3 regions of the Francisella adeliensis genome follow, and region 3 is predicted to be linked to each of the others. Evidence: riboswitches for the same ligand, from Rfam matches in the RefSeq annotation. Region 3 holds a riboswitch; each other region holds the start of a gene.

Region 1 (10,347 bases), 730 kb from region 3:
CTTCAGATATTTATTATTGGGCTTATATTTGATTAGTTCTCAGACATCCAAGTCTCTAAAATAACACAAGCTGCCATAGCATCAACTTTAACATGACTAACTTTTTTATTCTTAACACTCTCTAAACGCCACCTAGCTTCACGAGTAGAGTAAGCTTCGTTTATAAGATGAATAGGGCGTGGAGCATATCTTTCTTCTATAATTTTCGCAAAATTTCTAGCATCTCGAGTTATATCTGTATCAAGATCATTAGTATCAAGAGGTAGACCTACAACTATGTCTGATGGGTTCCAGCGTTTTATAACTTTATCCAGTTCTATCCAGTTAGGTTCACCATCATATGCTTCAACAGTTCCAACTGGACTAGCTGTTTTTGTGATCATTTGGCCGCTAGCAATACCAATTCTTGCTCTGCCATAATCTATAGCTAAGTATGATTTAAACATTAGCCATGCCCAATGTTATCAAAAAGTGTGTCTAAGTTATGCAGACTATATCCAGCATGCTCTACATGTTTTTGCCATTTAGATTCATTTTCATAGTTAAAAAGTATTTTTTTACTCAATTTAGTCGTAACTATCCAGTCATTTCCTTTAATTTCTTCACTAAGTTGTTCAGCAGTCCAACAACTATAACCAATTACTGGTAAAAAATACTCAGGAAGAATATTGTTAGCTAAATCTTCTAATATATCTAAAGATGCAGTTAAAGCAAGCCCCTCATCTAGTTTGATAGTAGAGTCATAGTTTCTACCATTTGTAGTATGAAGAATTAAAATTTTGTTTGGGCTTATAGGACCGCCCATATAAAGAGGGTGATTAGCTATCTCAGCAAATGTATTAGAATGACCGATATTTAACTCTTCAAATACATCTTTTAAGGATTCGCCAGGTAATGGTTTATTTATAATTAAACCCATAGCTCCATGTCTGTCATTTTGACAAAGATATATTACTGATTTTGTGAAAATAATATCGTTTTTAACTAATGGTGTTGCTAAAAGGACTTCACTTTTGTGGTTTTGAAACATATTATTTGGTTATAACCTATAAATTTTTAGTAAGATGGCGACAATTAATGCCTCAATAGCAGTAATTCTAGATGATAATGATAATAAAGTCTATATCAGCAAAAGGCAAAAGCATCAAACATACAGTGATTACTGGGAATTCCCTGGCGGTAAAGTAGAGAAAAATGAAACAACTAAAGAATGTATTGTTAGAGAAGCATATGAAGAAATAGGCATTATTATTAAAAAATGTGAGTTATTTCACACAAAACAGTATTTTAATAATAAAAATGATAAAGCGAACTTAGAGTTTTTTTTAGTGAGCGATTTTAGTGGTGAGCCATACTCAAAAGAAAAACAAAAACTAAAATTAGTCAGTATATCTAAATTGAGTGAGTATGATTTCTTACCAGGTAGTTTAGATGTTGTTGAGATGCTTCAAGATAGGTTTTCATAATTATGCAATAAACAACAGAGTAGGATGTATAGTCTGCAATCATTAGATTGCATACAATTTAACATAATATATATTATGCGAACAATGGTGTTTGTAGATGTGATAAGTTTAATGCACTTTTTTGGACAAAATGATGGGTTTTAGATAGGTTTGGGGAGTTCGTTTTGAGAGATTTATTTTTAGATGTTTATGAGTTTTAGCTCTACTTGCGAGCTATAGTCTTGGATTCTTGAGAAAAAGTCGTCATTAGTTGAAGTTACAATAAAGCTCATATCTTCAGTTTTTTTATATAATCTGTTTATAAGGCTTTTTTTACAGTTATTTTCTAATAATCTAATCTCAAAGCCAGTCGTAATCTGTAAATCACGCCAAGCATTTTTTATTATGCCTTTAATATCTTCATTTACCACATTGTTTAAAACATGTTCTAAATTAACCTCCTGAAGAGAATCTTTGTTGTCAGACTCATAATGAGCCTTAATGATTGTTAGTAAGGTTCTCATTCTTTGGCTTTCTTTAATTACACAATATTTTTTAGACATAAGCGTTCTCCTTGGTCGTAGATGTAAAGTAAGGCTATATCCTTTCTTTAACACAATCATTTCTAATAACGAATGACTTAAGGAGATATTATCTGATAAAAAAAAATAAAATAGTCTTGAATATGTTTGTAACTTACGTTCAACCTTGGAAATACTGGATATTTTTCTTAATAAGAAAATCTTATAGTAATAAGTATTGACAATATATTAAAATCATTGCAAGGTTGTTTGATGGTTGATTTTTTACTAAAATGCCCTATTTGCAAGGGTTTTGAAGTATAAGTTAGACTTATAGTGTCTGGATTTTTCTGTTTTGGGTATGGTTTGCTAGAAAAAAGAATAAGTCGCTCAAAAAATCTCTTTTAGGTGATTGCTTGTGGATTGTTTCATGGTTGGTATTATGCTAACAATCTTATTGGATGGCAAAATATTAACCATATATTTTATTAAATGAATGATTAATATTTGTAAGTATACTTTTTAATAAAATTAATAAAATGCTTATGTAATAAGCGTTTTATTGTGTAGTTAAGTATGAATTTTGGTACTTTATATGTTGTTTGTTTTATAGAAAAAGTACTTTACAAACTCATGAATAGAAAGTACTATTATATGAATTGTAGAGGCACTTGAGATCAACATGTTTAATGATATATTACACCAACCAATTAGAACTCAGATAATGACATATCTATATTCTGTCAAAAAAGCTTCTTTTAAAGACATAAAAACTACCCTCAATATTACTGATGGTCATATGAGCACACACATGAAAGTTTTTATTAAGAATGAGTATGTTGATAGTAATAAATCATTCAAGACAGGTAAGCCATTAACTACCTATACTCTTACTGTTAAAGGTATGAGAGACTTTCTAGAATACATTGATGAGTTAGATAGGATTGTAAATTATATTAAGAAAGTATGAATTCTATACTTGGATGCAAATCTGCTAAGTTTTTACCAAAACTAATGTGGATAACTTATTGGTGCTATAAATTTTAAATCAAAAATCTTAAAATCTTTCTTCTGGCAGATGATTTTGATAGACCTAATGTTATATGATGAGACATTTACAAAAAAGTCCCCTCCCCCCTCTTTGTATAATTCTGGGAAAGCTAGTTTTATAAATATTTGTTTTAAATTGAAAATTATTTTTTATAATAAAAATATTGTATAAATTGAATACCTACAACTATCAGCAAGCAAAATGATGAAATTACTGATACTAGAGGCCAGTTTAAAAATATTCCACTACTAATGTCACAAAGTTTTAAGATTAGTGATAAATTTAAAAAGTAGATACTAAATCCATCTGCTCTCTTTTGTTTAAAATTTTTATATATTTGAGGTAGCCAGTAGGTATTATATGCTACGCTACTAGCGACTCCAAAAATCAATAGAAATTCTTTGTTAATACTTTTTATAAAAGTTATCAGAAATATACATACTAGTAAAAATATAAATATACAAAAAGTATGTAGTATCATCAGTCTATTTCTTCTGTCTGATAATATTTGTAATTGTTGAATAAATAGAAAACTTAAAAGTACTACAGCAACACAAATATACTGCCACTGAAAATCAAACCCTATAGCGTATATTAAATCAAAGCAATTAGCCAAAATCATAAAAGAATGAGTCCAAAGACTAATATTTATGGTTGTGTGCTTAAACTGATTATGAATCGTTTGTGGTATGAAGTGGATAAAGTATATTACTAATGAGATGTTTAGAGTTATATAGCCTATATTTTGCATTGTTGTTTATTCTCCTACTATTTTATTTGCAAATAATAGAAGCTTGATTGAGATTTATACTGAAAATATCAAACAAACTCCCTACGCTAATGTTAATTAGATCAGGTGCAAAGGGTCTGACAATAGTCATCTCAGCTGAAAACAGCACCCCTGTTGTTGCTTGATTAATATAGCATAACAATGCTAGAGATCATATGTTTAATTTGTATATGAGTGCGTCATTATAGCTACCATCTTTATATTTGTAGTAATTTTTACGCATTGAAATTTGTTTGAAGCCAATTTTTTTATAAAGTGCTATCGCATGAGTGTTATTTACGGATACCTCTAAAAAAAGCTCAGATATTGATTTAGTTTTTAAGTTGATAATGCTATCAGCTAAAAGTTTATTTGCTAGTTTTTTATTTTGAAAAGCTTTATCAACACAAATATATAGTAGCTCGGCAGTATCTAATATGCTACTAAATATAGCTACAGCAATTAATTTATTTTCACCTTTTATGGAATAAATGATGTGATTATGGTCAAAGCATTCAAAAACTTGCTTATCAGACCAGTTTAGATTTTTATCGGTATTTCGGATTAATGATAATACTTGAGAATAATAATCACTATTTAGTTGTAAAATCTGCATATTGGTAGAGCTTTTCTAATATGTGTTTTTTATTCGTAATACTTAGAATTTCTTTGTCTTCAAGTAGGCAATCTCTAAAATTTATATTTATGTTATCATCTTTTATATGATATTTGCCAATATAAATATTTGTAGATGAGTTATAGAAAAGTTTTTTACAGATATTTTTGATAAAGTTTAGATTTTTTTCTTCAGCTATAAATATATTAATAACCTTTGAGCTTTCATTTTCAGTCGAGTAAATTAATTTCGACTCCACAGCTTTAGCTTCATTTACTAGCTCATCTACTACTTCAGTCTTAATATCTTGTGGTTGAGATTCTTGGAGTTCTGGTTTATCTGACTCTAACTCATTTTCATCTTTTTCTACAAATGCAGGCTTTATTAACCAAACATCTATATCAAAAATTTCTTGAATCTCATTATCAAAACTCATTTTTATCTCTCTAGTTTATCGATTAGTTTTTTAGGGAAATCATATGCACTAAGTTTTACACTTTTACGCAAATTATTTACATCTGCTGGAGATAATTCCATAGTTTTACCTCGAGACACAAATTTTGGTAGCTTAATATCGCCAAACCTAACTCTAGTAAGTCTACTAACAGTACATTCAACTGCTTCAAACATTCTACGGACTTCTCGATTTCGTCCCTCTGATAATGTTACAGTATACCAAATATTAGCACCCTCACCACCAGCAAATTTGATAGTATTGAATTTTGCAACACCATCTTCTAATTGCACTCCAGTCTTAAGTTTTTCGATAGTCTCATCAGATAATTGCTCGCTTAAAATTCTAACAGCATATTCTCTTTCTATCTCATATGATGGATGCATAAGCCTATTTGCTAGGTCGCCATCAGTTGTAAACATAAGTAAACCAGTAGTATTTATATCTAAACGCCCTATCATAATCCAGCGAGCTTTAGCTAACCTAGGTAGGGAGTCAAATACTGTTTTTCGTCCTTTTTCATCTTTTGTTGTACAAACTTCGCCATCACGCTTATGATATATAACAACTCTTGGACGAGTCATTGGTTGACCATAAAGGTACAAAGCTTTGTTATCAAAACTTACTTTATCTCTATCTGAAGCTTTATCACCCAACTTAGCAACTTTACCATTTACTCTTACACGGCCTTGTTCTATAAATTCTTCAATTTTTCTACGTGAACCTATACCGTACTTAGCTAGTAATTTTTGTAATCTTTCAGGTGTGGATTCTTCAGTTCCGCGAGAATATCTATTGTTTATTTTACTCATTTATTATCCTTATCTTCTACATCTGCAAAAAATTTCTCCATTGAATCATCATTGAAATCATTTGATGAAAAGATCAATCTAACTTTTGCGGCTTCATTTTTATTGTTTGCGTATTCTGCTAATTTAAGCCTTAACTCGAGTATTCTTTTATTATTAAAAAATGCTTTGTTATTTCTCATTCCATAAATAATTCTATAGCAATCTTTGTATCTCTTTTTATCATAATACATTTCAGCAAGATGTAATTTTGCAGATAAAAAGTTTATTTGAAATTTATTTGCTCTTTCCATGAGTTTAAGAGCATCATCATCTTTGCCTTGAGCAGTCATACATTCAGAGTACAAAAATAAAGTTTGAGCCATATCATTATTATCTGACATATACAGGGATTTACTAAATAACTTATCTGCATCGGCATATTTGTGTCTACTTTGACATAAAAACTGAGCATAAAAATTCATTGCTTGATAATTATTTGGATGTTCATCTATTGCTTTTTGATAATGTTTTTCAGCTACAGCATTTGAACCAATTTTTTGATAATAATATCCTGAAGCATAATCAACTATCGCCTCATTATACCCATGATCTTCTTCAAGTTGTTTTGCTCTTATTAATCTATCTTTAGCCATATCAAGATATCCATCTTGAGTATATGTGATGGTCAGTTCTGCATAAAGCTTAGCTGCTTCTTTATAGTTTGCCTTTTGATTATTATCAGTTGTATAAAATGTATATTCAGAAGTGTTTTCATTAAGTTGTTGTTCATCTTTAGCTTGGGATTCATTATTATTTTTATTTGTATTAGATTGGGGAGTCATACAGCCAGATAAAATACAAGTTATGCTTGCTGTAGTTATTAATTTAAGAAATCTACTATTCATTAACTTCGCCTAATTTCTTTAAATATCTTTCTTTACGACTAGTTTTATCCATTACATCTCCTGCTAACTGGCCACAAGCAGCATCAATGTCATCGCCGCGAGTTTTACGAATAGTAGTTACAAAACCATGATTCACTAATACATTTTTAAATCTGTGGATTCTGTTATTACTTGGTTTTTTATAAGGTGTCCCAGGGTATGGATTAAATGGTATCAAATTAATTTTCGCAGGCACCTCTTGAGACCTAAATAAGTCTACTAACTCTTGTGCAGACTCAGGAGAATCATTGACTTCATTCATAAGAGTGTATTCAAAAGTGATTTGCTTATGAGGGCCTTTTTCTGCATAAAGTTTACAAGCATCAAGTAGTTCTTTTATGTTATATTTTTTATTAATTGGAACTATTTCATCTCGTAGAGCATCATCTGGAGCATGTAAAGAAACAGCTAAAGACACACCTGACTGTTCGAGTAAATCATAGATTCTTGGCACAACTCCTGAAGTACTAAGAGTAACTTTACGGCGAGATAATCCGTAGGCCATATCATCCATCATGATGTCCATTGCTGGAACTACATTTTCAAAATTCATTAGTGGCTCACCCATTCCCATCATCACAATGTTTGTAACTGTAAAATCATGCTCGCCATTATTTTTTGAAAGTGTTCTCGCGGCTATCCATAGTTGTGAGATAATTTCACCTACAGAGAGATTTCTATTAAACCCTTGTTTACCAGTTGAGCAAAAACTACAGTTTAAAGTGCAACCTACTTGAGAAGATATACACAAAGTTCCACGCCCTTCTTCAGGGATAAATACGGTTTCAATAGCACTTCCACCAACATCAATTAGCCATTTATGTGTACCATCTTTAGATGCTTTACTAAAAACAACTTTTGGTATAGTAATATGTGAGACTTCTTTTAGTCTTTCTTTAAGCTTTTTACCAATATCTGACATTTGATCAAAATCAATAACACCTTTGCGATGAATCCATTTGAATACCTGTTTAGCATGAAACTTCTTTTCACCTAAAGATATAAAAAATTCTTCTAATGCTTTTTGATTAAAATCTAATAGGTTTATTTTTTCTTGTTGCATTTTATTTCTCTTATAATTTATCCGTTGTAGCCCATGTCGCCAGGAACCAAATAGTCATTATCATTTGTTAGATTCGCAAAACTAGCAAATTGACCATCAAATCTTACATTTACTTTACCAATTGGTCCATTTCTTTGTTTACCAATTATAATTTCTGCAAGATTTTTGTTATCTTCACTATCTTTATTATAGACCTCATCTCTATAAATAAACATAATCAAATCAGCATCTTGCTCAATTGCGCCAGATTCTCTAATATCTGACATCATTGGACGGCGATCTTTACGATCATCTACACCACGATTTAGCTGCGATAATGCTATAACTGGGACATTTAATTCCCTAGCAAGTGCTTTTAATGAACGCGAAATCTCAGAAACCTCGAGTGTTCTGTTTGTTTCATACCCAGGGATTTTCATCAGCTGAAGATAATCTACAAGAATCATAGATAAACCATCATTATCATTGTAGAGTCTACGAGCTCTTGAACGCATTTCAGCTGGAGATAATGATGATGTATCATCAATATATATTGGCATATCGCGAAGTTTACCAAAAGCTGAGCTTATTTTTACCCAGTGAGCATCATTCATTTTGTTACATTCTTGTAAGAGGTTCAACTCTACTCTAGCTTGAGTGGCTAGCATTCTTGTAACAATATCTTCAGCTGGCATTTCTAAACTAAATATAAGAATAGGCTTATCAGCAGATTTTGCTATATTTTGAGCTATGTTTATACCTAAAACAGTTTTACCCATCGAAGGTCGTGCTGCTATGATATTTAGGGTTGAATCTCTTAAGCCAGAAGTCATGCCGTCAAGGTCTATAAATCCTGTAGATGAGCCAACTAAACCAGATCCTGAATCTACTACTGCATCCATTCTATCTATAAGTTTTGGGATAACAGTTTTTATAGATTCTGGACCTTTAGCTACAGTTTCTCTATCTTTAGCTATATCAAGGATCCTACTTTCTGCATAATCAATAACTTCATCAGGGTTTTTTGAATCAGCAGAGTAAATTTTTTGAATAATATCGTTGATACTATCTTGTAAACTACGTAATTTTGCTTTGTCTTTTATAATTTCAGCATAAGTTTTAATGTTTGCAATAGATGGTGTATTTGCTACTAAATCTATAATGTAAGATTCGCCACCAGCTTCATCAAGAAGTCCATCAGTTGCTAAGTATTCGCTGATAATAAGAACATCAAAAGGTGTATTTGCCTGGTTTAAAACACAAAGTTGCTTATATATAAGTTTGTGTCTTTTATCATAAAAATCATCAATTAAAAGCTGGTCTTCTACTAGTTCAATATTGCTATTATTTAAAAGTATATTACCTAGAACTGCTTTTTCAGCATCTAATGAATAAGTAGTCTCAGCTGCTTTGAATTGTTGTTCCATGAAAAATCCTTTTTTTATATACAAAAAAACCATGCTATTAACATGGTCTTATATTATATATAAAGTTGTAAATTTAAGATATAAGTTTTATATGAAAACTAACCTTCAGCAGCTACTACTTTTACTTTGATGTCTGCATCAACATCAGTGTAAACATGTACCGTAAGTTCAAATTCACCAGTAGTTCTGATAACACCTTCAGGCATACGAACTTGGCTCTTAGAAACTTCTACGCCACTGTTTTTAGAAACTGCTTCTGCAACTTCAGCTGTACCAACAGAACCAAATAGCTTACCACCTTCACCAGCTTTAGCAGGGATAGTGAATTCTTTTTCGTTAATAGTTTCAGCAGTAGCTTTAGCAGCATCAAAACGAGCTTTTTCAGCTTTTTCTAAATCAGCTTTTTGCGCTTCAAACACTTTAACATTAGCTTCTGTAGCTTGAACAGCCTTACCGAAAGGGATAAGTAAGTTTCTAGCATAACCAGGTTTAACATTAACTACATCACCTAAAACACCTAGGTTTTCAACTTTTTCTTTTAAAATAACTTGCATTGTAATCTACTCCTAGAAATTAGTTAAAGTGACGATCACAGTATGGTAATAACGCTAAAAATCTTGCTCTTTTGATAGCTGTAGAAAGCTGTCTTTGATATTTAGCTGAAGTACCAGTTACACGACTAGGTACTATTTTACCAGTTTCAGTAATATACGCTTTTAGAGTATTTACATCTTTATAATCAATTTCTTTTATACCGTCTACTTTAAAACGGCAAACTTTACGACGACTCATTTTATATCCCCTTATTAAATAACTTCTTTTTCACTAGCTTCCATCATGATAGATGCATCTGTAATAGCTTCATCTTTTGAAAGCACTAAACGACGCAATACAGCATCATTATACTTAAGAGAAGTTTGTAGCTTTTCTAGTGATTCAGTACCACACTCTACATTAAACATAACGTAGTGAGCTTTGTGAAGCTTCTCTATAGGGTAAGCTAACTGGCGGCGACCCCAGTCTTCGAATCTATGGATTTTACCACCGTTACTTTCGATGATTTCACGGTATTTACCTAGCATAGAATCAAGCTGATCTGATTGATCAGGATGAATCATTAACACGATTTCATAATGTCTCATTTTTCGTAAACTCCTTACGGTTTATCATTAATATTTTACACTGATAAGCTATATGTATTCTTATATAGCAAAGAGCGAAGAAAATTATACTAGCTAGGGGTTTAGAAAGCAAGTTTTATTTGTGTCTACAAGTATATATCTCTTT
Region 2 (10,347 bases), 270 kb from region 3:
ATCAATGTTTCTTAATTTTATTATTCTTAGTCTAAGAGAGTAAGTTAAAATAACACTATAACCTAGCAACCTCTTTTTATTATGCCATCGATAAACTTCAACTCTCTTGATAAAAAACTACATGAACGACCTCATTTTAAGCAAGCTTCTGATAAAGATTTATTTTATTGGGGCAAAGATGTTCTTAGTAGGGATCAATACATCCACAAAAATGCTTTTAAGCCTCTTAAGCAAATGATAGCTGATGCAAAGTCTGAAGGTGTAATATTAGAAGTGCTATCTATATATAGATCCTATGAATATCAAGAAGCTTTAATCAGCCGCCACCTTGATACAGGTAAAACCCTGGAGCAAATTGTGAAAAAAGTAGCGATCCCTGGTTATAGTGAGCATCATACAGGCTTAGCTATAGACTTTACCACTCCAGATGAGGATGGCTTAGTTACTGAGGCCTTTGAACAAACTTCAGCTTTTGTTTGGTTACATAAAAACGCTAATGACTATGGTTTTTATATGAGCTATCCAAGAGATAATCTTCAGGGAATGATATACGAGCCTTGGCACTGGTGTTTAAAACAATATATTTAATAATACAATTGATGAAACTCAAAAGCTTCATACATACAAATGTATTAACATATAACTATTGATTATTTGTTTATAGATGAGAATAATATACCTACAAATAAATATTTAGAGAAAATATGGGAAATACAAAAAAACCTAGTTTATTCACAGCTATAGCGTTAAGTGTAGGTACTATGGTAGGTAGTGGTTGGCTATATGCATCATACTATGCCTCCCAAGCAGCTGGAGCTGCATCGATACTTTCATGGATTATAGGAGCATTTATAGTTCTTGTGATGGCGTTTTTACTGGCAGAGCTTGCTGTTAAATATCAAACAAATGGATTATTTACACAATTAATAACTCTATCACATAATCAACACTTTGGTTTTGTAACAGGATTATCAAATTGGATGTTAGGGCTTATTATCGTACCATCGGAAGCTATGGCCACGACACAATACATTTCTTCTATATACAAGCCAATGACTCCATACGTGTTTAGCGCAGGAGAACTTACTTTTTTAGGAGTGGTTGTCGTTGTTTTATTTATGTTGTTATATACATTAATAAACTACTGGGGAATAAAGTCATTATCAAAAATCAATAACTCATTAACTTCTTTAAAAATCATAATTCCTATAGTTACCTCTTTAATAATAATGTTTGCAGCATTTCATTCTAATAATTTTAGCGGTGATAATGTTAGTTTTATGCCTAAAGGTGTAAGTGGTGTTTTTAATGCTATTGTTACTTGCGGTATTTTTTATTCTTTCTTTGGGTTTCAGATGGCTGCTAGTTTTTCAGCTGAATTAGAAAACCCCAAAAAGAATATACCGATTGCTTTAGTTAGTAGTGTACTGATAGTTTTATTCATATATCTCTTACTACAAATATCTTTTATAGGTGCTGTACCTGAGAAAATGCTAGGAAATGGCTGGGAAGGTTTGAATTTTAGTTCTCCTTTAGCTCAACTAGCAGGAATATTAGGCATAAACGCTCTTGCTATAGTTTTATATGCCGATGCTTTAATTAGTCCATCAGGCACAGGCATTGTATACCTAGGTGGTAGTGCTCGTATGCTTAATGAAATGTCTAAAGCAAAACAAATGCCTGAATATTTTGCCCGCGTTACGCAAGGGGTTAATATTTCAAGAACTTCTCTTATATTTACATTTATATGCTCTATAGTTCTAATATTCTTCTTTAGAAACTGGCAGATGATAGCGTCTTTGACAACTACATTCATCTTAGTTTCTTGTATTGCTCTACCTATTTCTTATGCAAAAATAAAAGGCAATAAAGATGATCCATTGCCTGTAAACTATGTGCCTTTTCCTAGGATTGTAGCTTTCATTGTATATATGATATTGACATATTTATTAATGATAGCTGGAGCGCTTAATTTAGCAGTAGCTTTGATACTTCATGTGTTATTTTTCTTGATATATGCTTACATGGACAATAAAGGAAGTATTTCAAATATCTTAAAAGCCTTTGCATCATCATGGGCTATTTTTGCATACTTAGTCGCTGAGTTAATTTTTGGGTTTATATATGAAGATATTGTATCTTATGATTTATTTATAATAATATTTATTGTTGTATCAGCAGTGCTATACCCATTATTAGTAAACCAAAAAGATTATCATTCCAAATAAGTATTTACTATATAACTCTTTCTTCTATAGAAAAAATCTTTTTAACAAAAGAATCTTTATTTAAAACTCGTTTTATAGCTTAATAAATAGTCAACCTACTAGTCACTCGGAGAGACTTTTATGAAGTATGATTCATTTTCAAGAATGCTACATTGGATTACAGTTTTTTTAATCTTATCAATGCTAACTTTAGGGTTTATTTGGTATCTAGGTAAAACAGAAAATCCTATAAACCAGTTTTATTATAATATTATATGGTATCACAAGTCACTGGGTATAACTCTTCTGATCGTGATGTCCATTCGCGTAACATGGTTTTTTACAGGCATGAAAAAACCTCCATACAAATTTGATATTCCTATACATGAAAAGCTTTTAGCCAAATTAGTGCATTTTATGTTGTATGCTAGTATATTTACCATGATAGTTTCTGGCTGGCTACTAAGTTCTCTCTTGCATAAACCTGTGCCTTTTTGGATATTTGATGTAGCTTTACCACTACCTTTAATGGAAAATATTGCTCCCATCTTTGACAACATTCATATATTTACAGTCTGGGTTTTAATAATTAGTATATGTTTTCATATAACAGGTGTAATTAAGCATATTGCAAAAAAAGAACCTATCCTAGAGAGAATGTTATAGAACCACTAGTAGTTAAACTTATTACAAAACTCTTTTAACTCATCAATAAAGGTTTTTATCGCATTAGATTTCTTCAATCTTTCTGAGTATAAAGCATAAAGAAATTTACTCTCAAGTTGAAAGTCAGGCAATACTTCTGTCAAAAGCTGGCTATCAAGTTCTTTTTTTACGATAAATTTTGGACCTAACATTATCCCCTGACTATTAATTGCAGAACTTTTAAGAATTTCACCACTGTTACTAAGAAGATTTCCTTCTACAGTCACATTTAGCTTTTTATCTGACTTCAAAAAAGTCCAAGAATTATAACTTTTATTATTTTTATATAATAGACAGTTTATATTAGATAAATCATCAGGGGTTGCCAGCTTATTTTCTTTACAAAAGCTTGGACTTGCTACCGCAACTCTTTTAATCTCAAAAATTTGTTTAGCTATAAGTCCAGTATCTGGTAAATCGTCACTAATTCTTAATATAATGTCATTTTGATTTCTAGAAAAATCAATGAAGTTATCGTTTAGATCTATTTGGAGATTGATTTCTGGATATTTATTATGGAAATATGGTACAAAAGTGCGTAAGTAGACCAATCCAAAAGCTAAAGGAGCACTAATGGTAATAACTCCTGTTAACGAATTATTTTGCATACTAAAAATATGCTCAAAATTATCTAACTTATCTAATACTTCACAACAATGCTCAAAATACTCTGCTCCATTTGCTGTAGGTGAAATACTTCTTGTAGTTCTATTAAATAATTCAACATTTAGCATACTCTCAAGATACTTAATCCTTTTACTCACTAAACCAATGGATATATCTTGGTTCTCAGCTGCTCTTGTAAAACTCTTAGACTTAAAAACACTAACAAATGTTCTCATACACGTTAATTTATCCATATTCTTCCCAAGTGTAAAAATAATTTCAATAACCTTATTTCATCTTATAAGCACTAAACCAATCTTTCTCACCTAAAACACTCTAACACAAGTTAGTTATTTAGGATAGCGTCGTTAAAATAAAGATTAGAAGTACGATGATTAATAGAAAAACACAAAGCTTGATTTAACTAAAATAAAATATATTTCTGATTCTTATCTAAATGACTAAATAATTCATTTGTTGTAATTTTCTTTATCTGACAAATTTTATTTATAACTTTAAATAATAGCTCTGGCATATCATTATTAGACTCTTCTCCTAAAAGCCACGAATATGATGATGGATTATCAGTTTCCACCAAAATTCTATCAAGAGGTACTTTTTTTGCTATTTCCTGTATATGTTTACTGAACATAATCTCCACACCTATAGAAAAATATCCTCCTAAAGCTAAATACCTTTCCATAAGCTCTATGCTTCCAGCATACCAATGAATAACAAACTTACTGTGATTGTATTTTTCTAAAGCACCTAATACTTCTATTTCTGCCCCACTTGTATGTAAGTTTAAGAGCTTATCTTTAACATGTCCATTTGAAACAATATATTCAAATACTTCTTGCTGATCTTTATAAGGAGCTGCATATTTCAAAAACTTCTTATCTAAGCCTATCTCACCAATATAATTTGCTTCATTCAAATACTCATCTAAACTATCTAACTCATTGACATACTTATCTGCTTTCCACGGGTGAACCCCAAAAGAAGGTATAATAAAATCATATTTTTTAGCAAGAGCTTGTATCTTTTTATATGAAGGAATACACATAGACACAGATAAAAGCATAATATCGTTCATTTGACATTGATTTACTAAATCATGGTATAAACTCTCATCATATTTATCTGTATGTACATGAGCATCTAAGAGCATAGCTTTTGCTCCTTATAATATTTTTTCCAATGCTTATAACCATAAACAGCTATTATAAGATAGATGAAAGTAGTTATTGCAGCAAATGGGATTTCTTTATATATGTATAAGAATACATACATAGAATCAACAACCATCCATATAAGCCAGTTTTCGATATATTTTTTAGTTGCTAGTATTACACAGACTAAAGATGCGACACTTGTGAAACTATCTAAGTATGGAGTAGTTGAATCTGTGAAAGCAATTAAAGTTTGGGCTACTAAAAATGAAAGACTCACAATAGTTAACACAATTAAAACCCAAGAGAGTGAAGAGTTGAAAATTTTTGGTTTTAATTCATTGTTTAATTTACTTGATGTCCATGTTAACCACCCATAACAAAAAAAACATAATAACAATAGTTGTAGCACCATATCAGCATAGAGCCCAGCTAATCCAAATAGTATAGAACTCATTATTAAACCTAAAATACCTACTGGCCAACCTATAACAAAAAAACCAGCTAATAAGAAAGTACAAAGTAAATTAATAATCATTGTGAAAAAATCTAATAAGTGCATACAAACTCCCAAATGCGTGTATCAAAAAAGTAAACTTTAGGGAGCTATTAGAATAACAAATACATGAAAACCAAACTCCCTACGCTAATTCTAATTAGTTCAGGTTATAAGGGTTCGATTTTAATCATCTCAGCTTTTTAAAGCACCCCTGTTTCAGAAGGATAATAACACAAATGTACTATCACTATAAACTTTATATGGTTTTATCTTTAAAATGGATCCGGGTATTTGCTGTATATTTTTTCTATATCATTTAAAACTTCTTCAGATAACTCTAAATCAACAGCTGCTATATTACTTTTTAATTGACTTAAAGATGAAGCACCTACTATTGAGCAACTTAAATACTCTCTTCTAAGCGTGAAAGCTATTGCCATCTGATAGAAATCTAAGTTATATTTTTTTGCAACAGCATGATACTCTTCGATTGCTTGATTACAAGTTGGGGTTATTCTCCATGAAAGTTCATACTCTATGCCATCTCTAATAGCTATGGCCAATCTTGATTTTGATGGGATCTTACCATCAAAATACTGTCCTGAAAGAACACCTTGACTAAGAGGAGACCAACCTAAATACGATAACTCTTCTAAAGCACATGACTCTAAAACATTTAGCTCATCTCTTCTTCTTGTTAGATTATATTCATTTTGAACACTTTGAATTCGTGGTAGATTATATTTTTCAGCTAAATGACAAAACTGACTAATACCCCAAGAAGAATCATTTGATAATCCGATGTGCTTTATTTTCCCAGCTTTTACTAAACTATCAAAAGTCTCTAACGTTTCGTGTATATTAGATAAAATATGCTCTTTCTTCTGATTACCAATAGCAGGAATAAAATCTCGACCATTAGCATGATGATGGTATGGCCTATTAGTTGGCCAATGCAATTGATATAAGTCTATATAGTCTGTGTTGAGACGTTTTAAGCTATTATCTACGGCTGTTAAAATAGTTTGTTTATTTATCTTTGGTTGCTCTTCACCTCTGGCCCATGTTAATGGAGAGATTTTTGTTGCCAACACAACTTCCTCTCTTTTAGCTCTTGAGGCAATCCAGTTACCAATTATTTCCTCTGTCTTGCCATATTTTTCAGCTATTTTTGGCACAGGATACATCTCTGCTGTATCCCAGAAATTTACACCTTTTTCTAAAGCACAATCCATTTGCTTAAAAGCCTCATCTTGGGTGTTTTGTTGTCCCCAAGTCATTGTACCTAAACAAATACGGCTTATATCTATATCTGTTTTTCCTAATTTTGTATATTTCATCATGTATCCTGAGTATTCTTTTTTGTTTTGACTTATATTATTTTACCATCTTATACGGGTCAACTACCCTTTCAAATTCATCTTTAGATAGATAATTTAAATCCCTATTAGCTTCAGCTAAAGATATATTATTTTTATCAGCATAATGGGCTAATTTAGAAGCCTTGTCATAACCTATTTCTGGACTTAAAGCTGTTACCAACATTAAAGAATTTCTCAAAAAAGAATCTATTTTTTCTTTGTTAGGCTCCATTCCTTTTAATAGAAATTTTGTAAAACTATCGCAACCATCTGACAGCATATTTATAGCTTGAATAATATTATAGATAATAAGTGGCTTATAAACATTCATTTCCAGATAACCTGAAGCTCCTCCCATAGCAACAGCTACATCATAACCGATGACTTGTACTGCTACCATGGTTAAAGCTTCGCATTGAGTTGGATTTACTTTACCTGGCATAATAGATGAACCCGGCTCATTTTCTGGTAACAATAATTCATGGAAACCTGCACGTGGCCCACAGCTGAGTAATCTAATATCGTTTGCTATTTTGAATAATGAATTTGCTAAGGTTTTTAGATTAGCCATAACAGCAACTAAAGCATCATGTGAGCCTTGTACTTCAAACTTATTGGCAGCTGAAATAAAAGGAAAACCCGTAATTTCTGCTATATGGGACGCTGCCTTATCACAAAAGTTTTTAGGTGTATTAATACCAGTACCAACAGCTGTTCCACCTAATGCTAATTGGTAAACTTCTTCAAGCGAGTCCTTTAACCTAGTAATATTTTTATTTAATAGTGCTGCATAACCTGAAAACTCTTGTCCTAAAGTTAAAGGCACTGCATCTTGCATGTGAGTTCTACCAATTTTAACGATATTGCTCCATTGTTGAGCTTTTTTATCTAACTCCTCATGCATACTTTCAAGCGCAGGCAGAAGTTTCTGTTTGATACCACACACTGTAGCAATATACATAGCTGTAGGAAAAGTATCATTAGATGATTGCGACATATTAACATCGTCGTTTGGATGAATTGGGTCTTTACCCCCTTTTTTTCCACCTAAAATTTCTATAGCTCTGTTAGATATAACTTCATTAACATTCATATTGGTTTGTGTTCCACTTCCTGTCATCCACACATGTAGGGGGAAATGTTCATCTAATTTACCTGAAGTTATTTCATCCGCTACTTTAACTATTACATCTTTTTTTGATTTAGACAAATACCCTAATTCATTGTTTGCTAAAGCTGATGCTTTTTTTACTATAGCTAAAGCTTTTACTACCTCTAAAGGCATTATGTCAGAACCAATATCAAAATATTTTAGCGATCTTTGTGTTTGAGCTCCCCAGTACTTATCATCAGGAACATTTATTTTGCCCATACTATCTGTTTCTATGCGCATATCATCTCCAGCTTTTAACCTTATAACTGATATTGTAACAAAGAACTAACTATAAAAAGAGCCGTGATCTAATAAGAGATTTGCTATGTGGTATGATCGTAAATTATGAAATAAGGGTCAGATAAGCTATGATGTTTTCGTATTCCTCTTGAAAAGCTAGCGTTTTTCAATAATATCTCTTCTTAATACATAATAATCAAATAGAGCAGCAAAAGCATGGATCGCAATAACCCATAGTCCAAAATACGCTAAAGTGTTATGTACATCTTTAATAGCAACTACATTTGCATGAGGCATTATATCTAAAATACTTGGTAACCCAAAAGGTATAATATAAGTTCCTTTTGCACTTATAATACACCAACCTAATATCGGCATAAAAATAAGCCAAGCATACAAAAATAGATGTATTAATTGAGAGATGAGCTTTTTTATCTTACTCTTTTTATGTCGGCTATAACTCATTCCTCCGTAAATTTGACGGAGAAAAAGCCTAACGATAGTTAAAAACAATACTATAAAACCTATATATAAATGTGATGATTTCATAACATCATGAAAAAGATTATGCTTGCCAAAAGAGCTTCTAAACTCAATAGAAATGAAAGCACAGACTATAAGTATAGCTGTAAGCCAGTGAATTAAGATCATTAGTCTTTTCATAGAAACCTATTAGGATAAAAAAAGTTTATTATATATTGATAAAATTAGAAATGAACTTTTTTATAGCTACTTTCGTTAAAAAGCACCAAATGCTGAATATAATGCTATATAAATAATAGATGTAACAGCCATACACGCTGGTATTGTCAAAAACCATGCTGTTGCCATTTTACGCACTACCTTCCAATTCACACCTGAATCAGCAAAACCTGCACCCATAATCGATCCTGAAGCAACCTGTGTTGTACTTACAGGTAGGCCAATATGAGAAGCACCCATCACTAATATACCCGAACTTAGCTCAGCAGATACTGCATTTACTGGCTCTAACTTTGATAGTTTAGAGCTTAAAGTTTTAATTATTTTTTTACCACCTGACAATGTACCAAGGCCCATTGCTGTACCACACAATAGTATAACCCAATCCGGAACATCTGTAGTCTGTACTAATCCAGCACTTAAAAGAGCCAAAGTAATTATCGACATGGTTTTTTGAGCATCATTTGAGCCGTGCGAGAAAGATAGTAGGCTTGTTGAAACTATTTGAAACTCTCTAATATATCTGTTTGTTGGCCGGATATTGTTTACTCTAACAAATATATTTATAAGAATAATACAAATAACCAAAGCTAAGAAAAATGCCATAACAGGCGAACTCACCATTGGTATAAGCACTTTATCAACGACTGTTACATAGTTTACATCTTGATAACTAGATCCAATAATCACAGCTCCTACCAATGAGCCTATTAACGCATGAGATGAACTTGAGGGAATACCAAAACTCCAAGTAAAGAAGTTCCAACTAATAGCCCCAAGTAAAGCAGATATAAGTACAATATCCGTTACAACCTGAGTATCAACAAGACCTTTACTAATAGTTGCAGCAACTGCTGTGCCAAAAAAAGCTCCTAAAAAGTTAAAAAAAGCTGCTAAACCTATCGCTTGATAAGGTGTAAGAGCTTTTGTCGCTATTGGTGTTGCAACAACATTTGCTGCATCATGAAAACCATTTGTGAACTCGAAAAATAATGCTACACAGATTATTACAATTAAAACCGTTGTTACCATAATAAGTAAATACCCTTACTAAACTTCTTTTACATGTATTCTTATTATTGACTCAGCTACTGAAGTACAAGTTGAAATAGCACTTTCTATAGCCTTATAAATATCCTTAACTTTCATAATAAACATTACATCGCCATCTTCAAAGTATGAAAACTTCTTCAAAGCATGCCCTAAATCTTCTAGAACATTCTCATCAAGAGCTGTTAACTTCATATTTAATGTTTTAAGTTCCTTATATTTACCTGCACAAAATGCTTTCATCATATCATCTAGAACTTTAGTCATTTTTCTAAGAGTCTCAACACAGTTTGATAAATACTTATTTACATCACCACGCTCTTCTTCTAGCAAAATCTGTATATATCTGTGAATTTTCACTATTCTCTTATTAAGTTTTAATAGAAGAGTGATGATATTGTGCAGCTCTACTCTATCTATAGGAGTTACGAAATATCTAGCTAACTCATGGTCCATTTTATTAGCTGCCTCTACAGTAACAGCTCTAGTTAGCCTTAGCTCTTCTATAAGCTCTGCTGAGGTTAATGTATCTGTTTCTTTTAATAACTGATCCAATATTCTTGCTGAATCTTCTACACTTTCTGTAGCTTCAATCATCAGTTCAAAAAATATTTTTTCATTACTAGGAATCAAAGACTTGACTAACTTTCGC
Region 3 (10,347 bases):
GTACTTACAAAAGGTATGATTAGGGCAGCATGTTATAGACTTAGTGAATTATCACCGATGGTTATAAGTGAAGATATTACAGAGCCATTGCTAGCTAAGATCACAGATTTAGTAGCTGTTTCTAAAGAAATTACAAAGGCTGTAGCTAAGCAAGCAGTTCTTGAAGGTGTACATGGTGTTGATATAGATCTAGAAGACCTAGAAGAGGGTGAATTAGAAGAAGAAATTGATAAGCTTATTAGTTTGTCATCTTGGACTCCAACATACGCACCTTATATGCCAATCTAAACAGAGCCATCTCAGTTTGTCTTTTAAAGATTAATATTAAAAAAACAAATTCTTGCTGATGTATTAATTGAAATAGTACAATTTATTTGTTATTCTCAAAAATGATTTTCTATTGTTTGTGTTTTGTCAGAGGGTATACCAGTGATTAAAAGGTTTAAAAAAACATGTTTGGTTATGGGTGGAGCTGTTATATTTACAGGTTCAGCATATGCTGAAGATTCGCCTAAAGTGGTATCACAAGGGGGGCCTTTTGGAGCTACTAGTATTGGTGACCAAAACTTAAGCTCTTCACAAGCAAATACTAGCAAAGCTTCCGCAGCTACAGCAACAAATACTCCTGCAAAACCTACAGCTCAAATGAATGAAAAAGAATTGTTGATGCAATTACAAAAACAAGTTCAAGAGCTTCAAGGGCAATTAAAACAGATTAAAACAGAGAAAGCCCAAAACGGCGAAAATGGTGGAGGAGGTTCTTCAGCATTTACTACTTATAGCTCAAGAGTTGGTGATGACACAAAAGGTGGACCTGCTAGTAGAGCTACTTCTGGAACTGATTTAAGTCAGATGATGGTTACAGGTGAATCAACAGATGATATTATGTCGAATATTGGCCAAGATGGCTCAATTGTAAATCTGGACCAAAAATCTTTGGGCGGTATATTTAACCAAAAAGGCGGGATTGATGTCGGTGGAGCTCCTGCTATTACATCTCAAGGTGAAACTACTTTCCTAGGTTCATACTCTGGTAACAACAGTATCCCAATAGGGATGATTTCAAGCAGCCTTTTTGCTTCGACATTATTAGGGCAAAGAGAAAAGTTTGATGACTACTCAGTATTCTTCGGGGGGTTAATAAATGCAGATGCTCAAGCATGGTTTGGCAGTGGTGTATCTAGATCTGAAGTAGGGCCAGATGGTAAATCTGTAGCAGCAGGAGCGTTTAATGGTACTGGTCAAAATGTATACTTAACAGGAGCAAACCTTTATTTCTTATCTAACCTTGGACACTATGTAACAGCACAGTTTGACTTTGACACAGATGAATCAGGCTCATTTGGTTTAGGTAATGCCTTTGTAATGTTTGGTAATTTAGATACTTCACCATTCTTCGTAACAGCAGGTCGAAATAAACTCTCAGTAGGCGTATTCGGTGGTGGTGGACCATATACTGGAGGTATTAATGGGTTCTTAGCTCCAGGTAAAACTTCAAATGTTTCTATTAATTATAAAAACGATACAATAAATACAAATATAACAGTGTTTGGTTCAGATGATAAAAGAGCTAACTTCTCGACAGGTCTATTTTATGTAGATAGTTGGACTGAAAATGTTGCTGTCGGTGGTAATGTTGGCTATGTATTTAATATGGCGGGTGCTGGCAACAGCTCTTTAAATCAGGCATTAATTAATACAGATAGTGCAAATGACAATGTTGGTGTATTTAATATCGATGCCAACGTCGCCTATACAGGTTTTGGTGGTATTTGGCAGGTTCAAAGTGGTTGGACAACAACGACCAAAGCAGAAAAATTCAATGGTGATGGTAAATCAGTGAGTGCAAGTGCTGCCTCTGGTGTTGGTTCTGAGGTGTTAGCAGGCACTTGGTATGCCGCACTTAACTACTCGGCAGTATTAGCAGGACGAGGTACTAACTTTGGTGTATCTTATGGTGAAACTTATAATGCTGCTGCGATACCAATGGCAATTGCATCATCACCAATAAACTTTGGTTTGTCTGATTCAGGTATTAAGAATCAGCTTGTATTCTCAGCTCAGCGTGCTTATTTTGATGACAATGTATTATTCGGTCCAGAGTATACTTATCAGAAAATGTATAATGGTGAGCATATGAATACTTTAACTCTTGATATGAACGTATATATCTAGTCTCTTTTACATACTTTATTTCACGTAAGAAAATCAATTTTCAAGTGTTTATATTCAATAAAAAATTAGCTTATAGGTGTTGTTATTTCAATACATGTAAGAATCTAAATAGTGTAAAAATTATTAGGCCAACAATAGATTTATGGTCGAGGTTTCTAAATTTAGGTGTATTAATTTTTGAGGATAGTTATAGAAAAAGTTTTATATGAACTCTGTGTTTTTGATAAAGAAGTAACAGAAAGAAGCAAGTAAACATATTACTCCGCTTATTAAGAAGACAATTGTAAAGCTTTCGCTGTCATATGAAAGAATAATTCCTGTCAGTAAAGGAGCTAATCCAGCACCTATAAAGTTTGCAAAATTTTGGATGCCTCCAACAGTCCCAACAGATTCCTTTGATGAAATGTCAGCTACTAGAGCCCATATTGGAGATATTCTCAAGCCTAAGCAAAAGATACTAATGCTAATTATAACTATTGAAATTGTTAAGTTATCAATAAATGGAAGTATGATAATCGATAGTCCAGCAACAGCACAGCCAAATATAATCGGTACTAAGCGTGATTTGATCACATTTGTTTTTGCTGAAATAAACATATCAGAAATAATTCCACCAAGCATAACAGAGGCTAAGGCTAGTACAAATGTTGCTGAAGCTGCTAATCCCATCTGAGATAGGTCAAGCCCCTTAGTATGAATGAAATAGTAAGGCAGCCATGTTACAAATACCCAGTAAGCATAAGATGACCCAAAGTTGCCAAGACAAAGCAATATAACATTTTTATTTTTAAAGCATTTAACAAAGCTTGTGGTTTTTCTTGACCTATTTTGTAGTTCAATCTTTTTGAAAGATTTATTTGAAATCATGTACCATATGACACCCAAGATAGCTCCAATAATACCTAATAGAATAAACATTCCGCGCCAGCTTATTAGAGCAATTAAGAGAACAATAAAAACTGGAGCAATAACACTAGCGATTCTAGGACCTAAAGAGACTATAGATGATGCTAAGCCTCTTTTACTTGGACTGAAGTGCTCTTGGATAACTTTAGTAGCTATTATAAAAAAAGGAGCTTCTGCAATGCCAAGTAAGATTCGAGTCATAAGTATAGTGTAAAATCCTGTTACAAACCCAGAAAGAATGCATGCTATAGACCATCCTGTAATACTTATGGCCATAATTTTATTGATGCCATATTTATCAACAAGATAACCAGAAGGAAGGTTTGCAATGGCATATGGCCACATAAAAGCAGATAGTAAAATGCCCATTTGCATAGGAGGTATGTCGAAAGTTTCAGCAATTACGGTATTAGCTATGCTAAGGGTAGATCTATCAAGATAGCTTATCATTCCCAAGATTAGTAACATGAAGGCTAGGAGCCAAGGGAAGATCTTTTTCATGCCTTAAGCTACTTCACTCTCATACCTGGCTTAGCGCCTTCATGAGGTTCTAATATGTATATATCTTTGCCATCACCAGCTGCTAATATCATACCTTCAGACATTCCAAACTTCATTTTTCTTGGAGCTAGATTAGCTACCATAACGGTATTTTTACCTACTAAATCCTCTGGGTTATAAGCAGATTTTATTCCTGCAAACACTTGTTTTGTCTCACCATCTAAGTCAAGAATCAGTCTGAGAAGTTTATCTGCTCCTTCCACAAGAGAAGCTTCTGCAATTCGTGCAATGCGTAGATCAACTTTCATGAAATCATCAAAATTACACTCAGGAGCAATGTTTAACTTTGATTCAGGTTTTTTAGGTGACTGAGGTTGCTCTTTTTCTAGCATAATCTTTGTTTCATCTAAGATTTTATCTATTTTTTCTTTTTCTATACGAGCAGCTAAAGGTTTGAATTTATTAATCTTGTGGTTTTTTAAGAATACAGATGCATCTTCCCAAGATTTTATTTCAATGTTTAGAAACTTCTCAGCCTTTTCAGCAATGCTAGGGATTACAGGTGAAAGGTAAGACACTAAGGCTTTAAACATATTTATACCTTGAGAGCATACTTGATGGACTTTATTTTCTTGTCCTTCTTCTTTTGCTAATTGCCAAGGTTTATGGAAATCAATGAATTGATTAGCTTTATCTGCTAAACCCATAATTAGCCTGATAGCTGTAGCAAATTCTCTATGCTCATAAGCTTCAGTTATAGCGTCATGAGTATCTGTAAACTCTTTTTCTAAGTCAGTATCGAAAATTTGATCTGATAGCGTTGCATCAAATTTCTTATAAACAAATCCAGCACAACGACTAGCAATGTTTACAACCTTACCAACAATATCAGAATTTGATTTAGTGATAAACTCTTCAAGGTTTAAGTCAATATCATCAATTTTTGAAGTTAAACGAGAGGCAAAATAGTACCTTAAATATACAGAATCTAAATGATCTAAAAATGTTCTTGCTTGGATAAATGTACCACGAGATTTAGACATTTTTTTGCCATTCACAGTAAGAAATCCATTTGCAAATACACTTGTAGGAGTCTTGTACCCTGTAGCTTCTAGTATTGCTGGCCAAAAAAGAGCATGAAAATATATGATGTCTTTACCTATAAAGTGGTAAAGCTCAGTATCTTGAGAATTTTTGCCCCAGTAATCATCAAAGTTTAGGTTGTTTTTATCACAATAGTCTTTAATACTAGCAATGTAGCCCATAGGAGCATCAAGCCATACATAAAAGAATTTTTTGTTATCAGTTCCTGGTATAGCAAAACCAAAATAAGGGGCATCGCGGGATATATCCCAGCTTTGCAAGCCCTGTTCAAACCACTCTTTAAGTTTGTTAGCTACTTCAGGCTGCAGTTTATCGTTTGAATCTATCCAGTCAGCGATATTTTGCTCAAGTTTTGGTAAATCAAAGAAATAATGCTCAGAGTTTTTTTGGATAGGGGCTTTACCAGATACCACAGATTTTGGGTTTAGAAGGTCTGTAGGGTCATAAGTGGCACCGCAAACTTCACAGCTATCACCGTATTGATCCTCAGCTTTACACTTTGGGCAAGTACCTTTAACAAACCTATCAGGCAAAAACATATTTGCTTCAGGGTCGTACGCTTGAGCAATGCTCTTGGTGCTTATGAGATCGTTATCGTTAAGTTTTGTATATATATCTTCGACAATTTCCTTGTTAAGGTTATTGTTGGTCGAATGGTAGTTATCAAATTTTATTTCAAAATCAGAAAAATCTTTTAAGTGATTTGTAGAGTATTTCTCTATTAAATCTTCTGGTGAGATTCCTAGGTTTTTTGCCTTGAGCATGATAGGAGTACCATGAGTGTCACTCCCGCAAACAAAAGTACATTCATTACCCTGTAGCTTTTGAAATCTTACCCAAATATCAGATTGGATGTAGCCAAGCATATGACCTAGGTGTAGATCACCGTTAGCATAAGGAAGGGCATTAGTAACTAAAATTTTACGCATGAGTATTTGGTTTTCTTTTGTATTTAATCTATTGGTACTATTATATACTCAAATGGATTGAATGGACATATTTTAAGTTGAAATGCATTACAGTAAAATATTTTGGGGTGATTGACTTGACTCTATCTATAATCTATATATAATAGTTTTTCACATGGTTATGGAGAGGTGGCCGAGTGGCTGAAGGCGCTCCCCTGCTAAGGGAGTATAGGCGTTAAACCCTATCGAGAGTTCGAATCTCTTCCTCTCCGCCATTAAGACTTAAAATCGGGTGCATAGCTCAGCTGGGAGAGCATCGCCCTTACAAGGCGAGGGTCGGGGGTTCGAGCCCCTCTGCACCCACCACGATTTTATGATCTATAATCAAACTATTCACCTAATAAAGATTCTTTTAAAAATATTTCTGTATAAAGCATTTTGATATAATTTTTTGTTAATGGTTATAAATAAAAATTACCTGATTAACTAATTTGTAATACACCATAATTACTGCTACTATTTAAATCAACACAGGGGAGCACTAAGGTAAGTGCTGAGAAGTGTATATAATACGCTGACCCTTTGAACCTGATCTAGTTAAAACTAGCGTAGGGAGTGCTTAAATAGTCGGCTATATATTTTTTCAGCTATATTTGCTCTTTTATGCTTGTTTTACTTGATTTAAGTAAACAAATTGGAGAGTCAAATGAGTTTTAATAACATCAAATCAGTACATAACTATAGGCTAGATGATAATTTAACTAAGCCATATTCTAACTCTAAGAAGGTATATATCTCATTTTTTGATAATGATGATCTTAAAGTCCCTTTTAAGGTTATAAAACAATCTCAAACAAATATTGATGGAGTAAAAATTGATAACCCAGATATATATCTTTATGATACATCTGGCGAATATTCCAATGCTGATAATAAGATTGATATCAGTCAGGGTCTAGTTAAACATAGATTAAAATGGATCAAAAATAACAATGACCTACATGAGCTTGATGAGCTTAGTTCGGACTATAGTAATAAGCAATCAAATGATGCTTTGAATTTTCAAAAAAGTGTAATGCCTTTTCGAGCATGTAAAGGTAAAAATATTTCACAAATGCATTATGCCAGGAAAGGAGTGATTACTCCTGAAATGCAGTATATCGCTATTAGAGAGAATATTAAAAGAGCAAATTCTCATTTAGATAGTACTATGCATCAACAGCAACTTGGACAATCCTTTGGGGCAAATATAGTCAAAGAAATAACTCCTGAGTTTATTCGTGATGAAGTTGCTAACGGAAGAGCTATAATCCCCGCAAACATTAATCATCCTGAATTAGAGCCAATGATTATCGGTAGAAATTTTTCTGTTAAAATTAATGCAAATATGGGCACCTCTGCAGTAACTTCATCAATATCTGAAGAAGTCGAAAAAATGGTTACAGCAACAAGATGGGGTGCTGATACTATTATGGATTTATCTACAGGTAAACACATTCATCAAACTAGAGAATGGATTGTAAGAAATAGTCCAGTTCCTGTTGGTACAGTGCCTATATATCAAGCTCTTGAAAAAACTAATGGTGTTGCTGAAGATTTAACTTGGGAGTTATTTAGAGATACCCTTATTGAGCAGGCTGAACAAGGAGTAAGCTACTTTACTATTCATGCAGGTGTTCGTAAGGCATTTATTCCTTTAGCATCAAAAAGAATTACAGGGATTGTATCTAGAGGTGGTTCTATAATGGCTAAATGGTGTATGCATCATAATCAGGAGAATTTTTTATATACAAAATTCGAAGAAATCTGCGAAATAATGAAGGCTTATGATGTATGTTTTTCATTAGGAGATGGACTTCGTCCTGGGTGCATAAATGATGCTAATGATGCTGCTCAACTTTCTGAATTAAGAACTTTAGGCGAGTTAACAAAAATAGCTTGGAAGCATGATATCCAAACAATGATAGAAGGCCCTGGGCATGTACCTATGCAGCTTATCAAAGAAAATATGGAGTATGAACTTCAAGATTGTTTCGCGGCACCATTTTACACATTAGGGCCACTAGTTACAGATATTGCTCCTGGTTATGATCATATTACATCAGCAATTGGAGCTGCTCAGATCGCTTGGTATGGCACATCTATGCTTTGCTATGTTACTCCTAAGGAACATTTAGGTTTACCTAATAAAGATGATGTTAGAGAGGGTATCGTTACGTATAAGTTAGCAGCACATGCAGCTAATTTAGCTAAAGGATTACCAGGAGCCCAGATCAGAGATAATGCATTATCTAAAGCAAGGTTTGAATTTAGATGGGATGATCAATTTAATCTAAGTTTAGACCCAGAAAAAGCACGTGCATTTCATGATGAAACTTTACCTAAAGAAGGTCATAAGGCAGCACACTTTTGCTCTATGTGTGGACCTAAATTTTGTTCTATGAAAATTTCTCAAGATATAAAGAGAGAGTATGCTAGTTAACTAGGCTTATATAATGAAAAAAATAGCAATAATAGGGTTAGGAGTAATGGGGAGGGTTTTAGCTTTAACTTTTACAAAGAGTATTCCTCATCTGGATATAGATCTGTATGACAAGGCTTCTTTGGGTGCAAAAGATAACTGCAGTTATCAAGCGGCTGGTATGCTAGCTCCTGTTTCGGAAGTTACAAGTTGTGGCATCCATACGTATACATTAGGAGCCGATAGTGTACAGCTATGGGAAGAATTGTTATCTATACGTGGGGAAAATTTAGTTCAAAAACATAATATTATTGATAAGTTTGACACGCTTTTTTTAGCACATAAAAATGATGTGAATGAGTTTGATTTAATTAAAAATAGAGTAAGTTTTTTTACTAAACAACATGAGAGTATTAAAGAAAGGTTTAGGAATATAAATTCTGATGATTTATCAAGTCTTGAACCATCTCTTATGAATGGCACGTTTATGAATAAAGGTTTGTTAATAACTAATGAAGGCGTAATAAATGTTCCAAGTTTTTTTAAATTTACAAGCCAGTACTTCTCTGAAGAAAGCAATATACGGCTTTTAAAAGAAGAGGTTACTAAAATAGAAAATAATAAAGTATATATTGATGAATATACTTGTGAATATGAGTATGTCTATGATTGTAGAGGATTCCCTATAGAAAAGAGTAAAGATAGTGGATTATATGGTACTCGTGGGGAAGCTTTAATCGTACAACATAAAGATATTAATCTTAAGCATGTAATTAGGCTTGCTCACCCAAGACATCCTTTATATTTAATTCCTAGAGGAAATGGGATTTTCTATGTTGGTGCAACTAGTATTCTAAGTGAGGACTACTCACCTATTTCAGTGCAAAGTGTAATGGAGCTATTGTCTATGTTACTTGTGATAGATAAAAGGTTTTCTGAGGCGAGGCTTATAAAAACTTTAACTTCTGTAAGACCAACTAGCTTTGATGATAAACCATTAATCATAAGAAATATAGGTAATACTTCTATTAATGGATTATCTCGACATGGGTATTTATTTGCTCCAAAAATTGCTAATGATTTATTAGAAGAATTTAAAAAGGATATTTATGAAAATTAAATTTAATAATAAGACTGTTGATCTAACTCAACATACAAAGCTAGGCTTGGTAGAAATTTTAGACTTAAATGATTATAAGAGTGGCTGTTATGCAGTAATGATAAATAATGTTTTTGTACCAAAATCGAATTACTCCACTAAAGAGATAAATGATAATGATCAGATTGATATCATCTTACCAATGCAAGGAGGATAGTTATGTTAGAGCTATTTGATAAGGCTTTAAGCTCTAATTTTATATTAGGAACCTCACAGTATCCTTCTTTAGAATGTATGATTGCTTCAATAGAAGCTGCACAGGTAGAAATGGTCACGGTATCTTTAAAACGTTCGATACATCCAACTTTTCATAAAAATAATTTTTGGGAAGCTTTAAAAAAAACTAAATGCCATATTTTACCAAATACTGCCGGTTGTAAGACAGCTGCTGAAGCTATACAAATGGCTGAAATGGCAAGAGAAATATTTGAGACAGATTTTATTAAAGTTGAAGTTATCGGAGATGACTATAACCTTCAGCCGAACGTCATAGAGCTAGTTAAGGCTTGCGAGCAACTGATTTTACGAGGCTTTAAAGTCTTGCCATATACTACTGAAGATCTTTCAGTAGCAACCTATCTAGTGGAATTGGGATGCGAGGTACTTATGCCTTGGGGTGCGCCCATAGGTAGTGGTAAAGGTGTTATCAACCCATACGCTTTAAATGTCTTAAGAGAAAGATTTCCTCAAATAAAGCTTATTGTTGATGCAGGTTTAGGTGTACCTTCTGATGCTGCCCAAGTTATGGAAATGGGGTGCGACGGTGTGTTATTGAATAGTGCGGTAGCTCAAGCTGGAGATCCAGTCAAAATGGCAAAAGCTTTTTCTCAAGCTATAGATGCTGGTAAAAAAGCTTATGAAGCTCAAAGAATGCCTGAAAGAAGCTTAAGTTCTCCTTCCACTAATTTGCTTGAAACTCCATTTTGGCAGGTTTAGGGAATTTAGTTTATAAATTTTGACTATCAAAATAAGGAATATAATAAGTATGCAAGATGTTTTATTGACTATTGCAGGTTCAGATAGTTGCAGTGGAGCTGGAATACAAAGAGATACCCAGGTTTGTTGTAATCTAGGTGTCCATGCTTTAAATGTGATAACTGCTATAACTGCCCAAAATGCTCATAAAGTGTATG

The links. A riboswitch is a leader RNA that binds a small molecule or an ion and turns the genes downstream of it on or off. The one in region 3 is predicted to bind thiamine pyrophosphate.
Positions count from the first base shown of each region.
Region 1: it holds a riboswitch for thiamine pyrophosphate, as region 3 does, so the genes downstream of both, CDH04_RS05320 (PQ-loop domain-containing transporter) here and thiC (phosphomethylpyrimidine synthase ThiC) in region 3, are expected to answer to the same signal.
Region 2: it holds a riboswitch for thiamine pyrophosphate, as region 3 does, so the genes downstream of both, pnuC (nicotinamide riboside transporter PnuC) here and thiC (phosphomethylpyrimidine synthase ThiC) in region 3, are expected to answer to the same signal.

Region 1 is NZ_CP021781.1:1,093,102-1,103,448, reverse strand. It holds gene ruvX (Holliday junction resolvase RuvX) at 33-446, opposite strand; gene CDH04_RS05340 (YqgE/AlgH family protein) at 446-1,030, opposite strand; gene CDH04_RS05335 ((deoxy)nucleoside triphosphate pyrophosphohydrolase) at 1,065-1,466, shown strand; gene CDH04_RS05330 (normocyte binding protein 2b) at 1,646-2,008, opposite strand; gene CDH04_RS05325 (winged helix-turn-helix domain-containing protein) at 2,649-2,936, shown strand; gene CDH04_RS05320 (PQ-loop domain-containing transporter) at 3,160-3,768, opposite strand; TPP riboswitch at 3,829-3,930, opposite strand; gene CDH04_RS05315 (GNAT family N-acetyltransferase) at 3,959-4,402, opposite strand; gene CDH04_RS05310 (hypothetical protein) at 4,380-4,838, opposite strand; gene rluB (23S rRNA pseudouridine(2605) synthase RluB) at 4,841-5,668, opposite strand; gene CDH04_RS05300 (pilus assembly protein PilF) at 5,665-6,552, opposite strand; gene rlmN (dual-specificity RNA methyltransferase RlmN) at 6,545-7,654, opposite strand; gene dnaB (replicative DNA helicase) at 7,672-9,060, opposite strand; gene rplI (50S ribosomal protein L9) at 9,159-9,614, opposite strand; gene rpsR (30S ribosomal protein S18) at 9,634-9,852, opposite strand; gene rpsF (30S ribosomal protein S6) at 9,867-10,202, opposite strand.
Region 2 is NZ_CP021781.1:34,607-44,953, reverse strand. It holds gene CDH04_RS00200 (M15 family metallopeptidase) at 82-588, shown strand; gene CDH04_RS00195 (APC family permease) at 705-2,228, shown strand; gene CDH04_RS00190 (cytochrome b) at 2,349-2,873, shown strand; gene CDH04_RS00185 (LysR family transcriptional regulator) at 2,879-3,772, opposite strand; gene CDH04_RS00180 (TatD family hydrolase) at 3,943-4,689, opposite strand; gene pnuC (nicotinamide riboside transporter PnuC) at 4,680-5,252, opposite strand; TPP riboswitch at 5,312-5,412, opposite strand; gene CDH04_RS00170 (aldo/keto reductase) at 5,462-6,529, opposite strand; gene fumC (class II fumarate hydratase) at 6,567-7,943, opposite strand; gene CDH04_RS00160 (cytochrome b) at 8,100-8,606, opposite strand; gene CDH04_RS00155 (inorganic phosphate transporter) at 8,682-9,677, opposite strand; gene CDH04_RS00150 (PhoU family transcriptional regulator) at 9,696-10,347, opposite strand, start outside.
Region 3 is NZ_CP021781.1:1,818,393-1,828,739, reverse strand. It holds gene CDH04_RS08720 (NAD-dependent malic enzyme) at 1-288, shown strand, start outside; gene CDH04_RS08715 (DUF3573 domain-containing protein) at 430-2,175, shown strand; gene CDH04_RS08710 (MFS transporter) at 2,377-3,582, opposite strand; gene metG (methionine--tRNA ligase) at 3,591-5,615, opposite strand; tRNA gene CDH04_RS08700 (tRNA-Ser) at 5,778-5,869, shown strand; tRNA gene CDH04_RS08695 (tRNA-Val) at 5,885-5,960, shown strand; TPP riboswitch at 6,117-6,226, shown strand; gene thiC (phosphomethylpyrimidine synthase ThiC) at 6,301-8,076, shown strand; gene CDH04_RS08685 (FAD-dependent oxidoreductase) at 8,090-9,175, shown strand; gene thiS (sulfur carrier protein ThiS) at 9,165-9,371, shown strand; gene CDH04_RS08675 (thiazole synthase) at 9,374-10,150, shown strand; gene thiD (bifunctional hydroxymethylpyrimidine kinase/phosphomethylpyrimidine kinase) at 10,200-10,347, shown strand, end outside.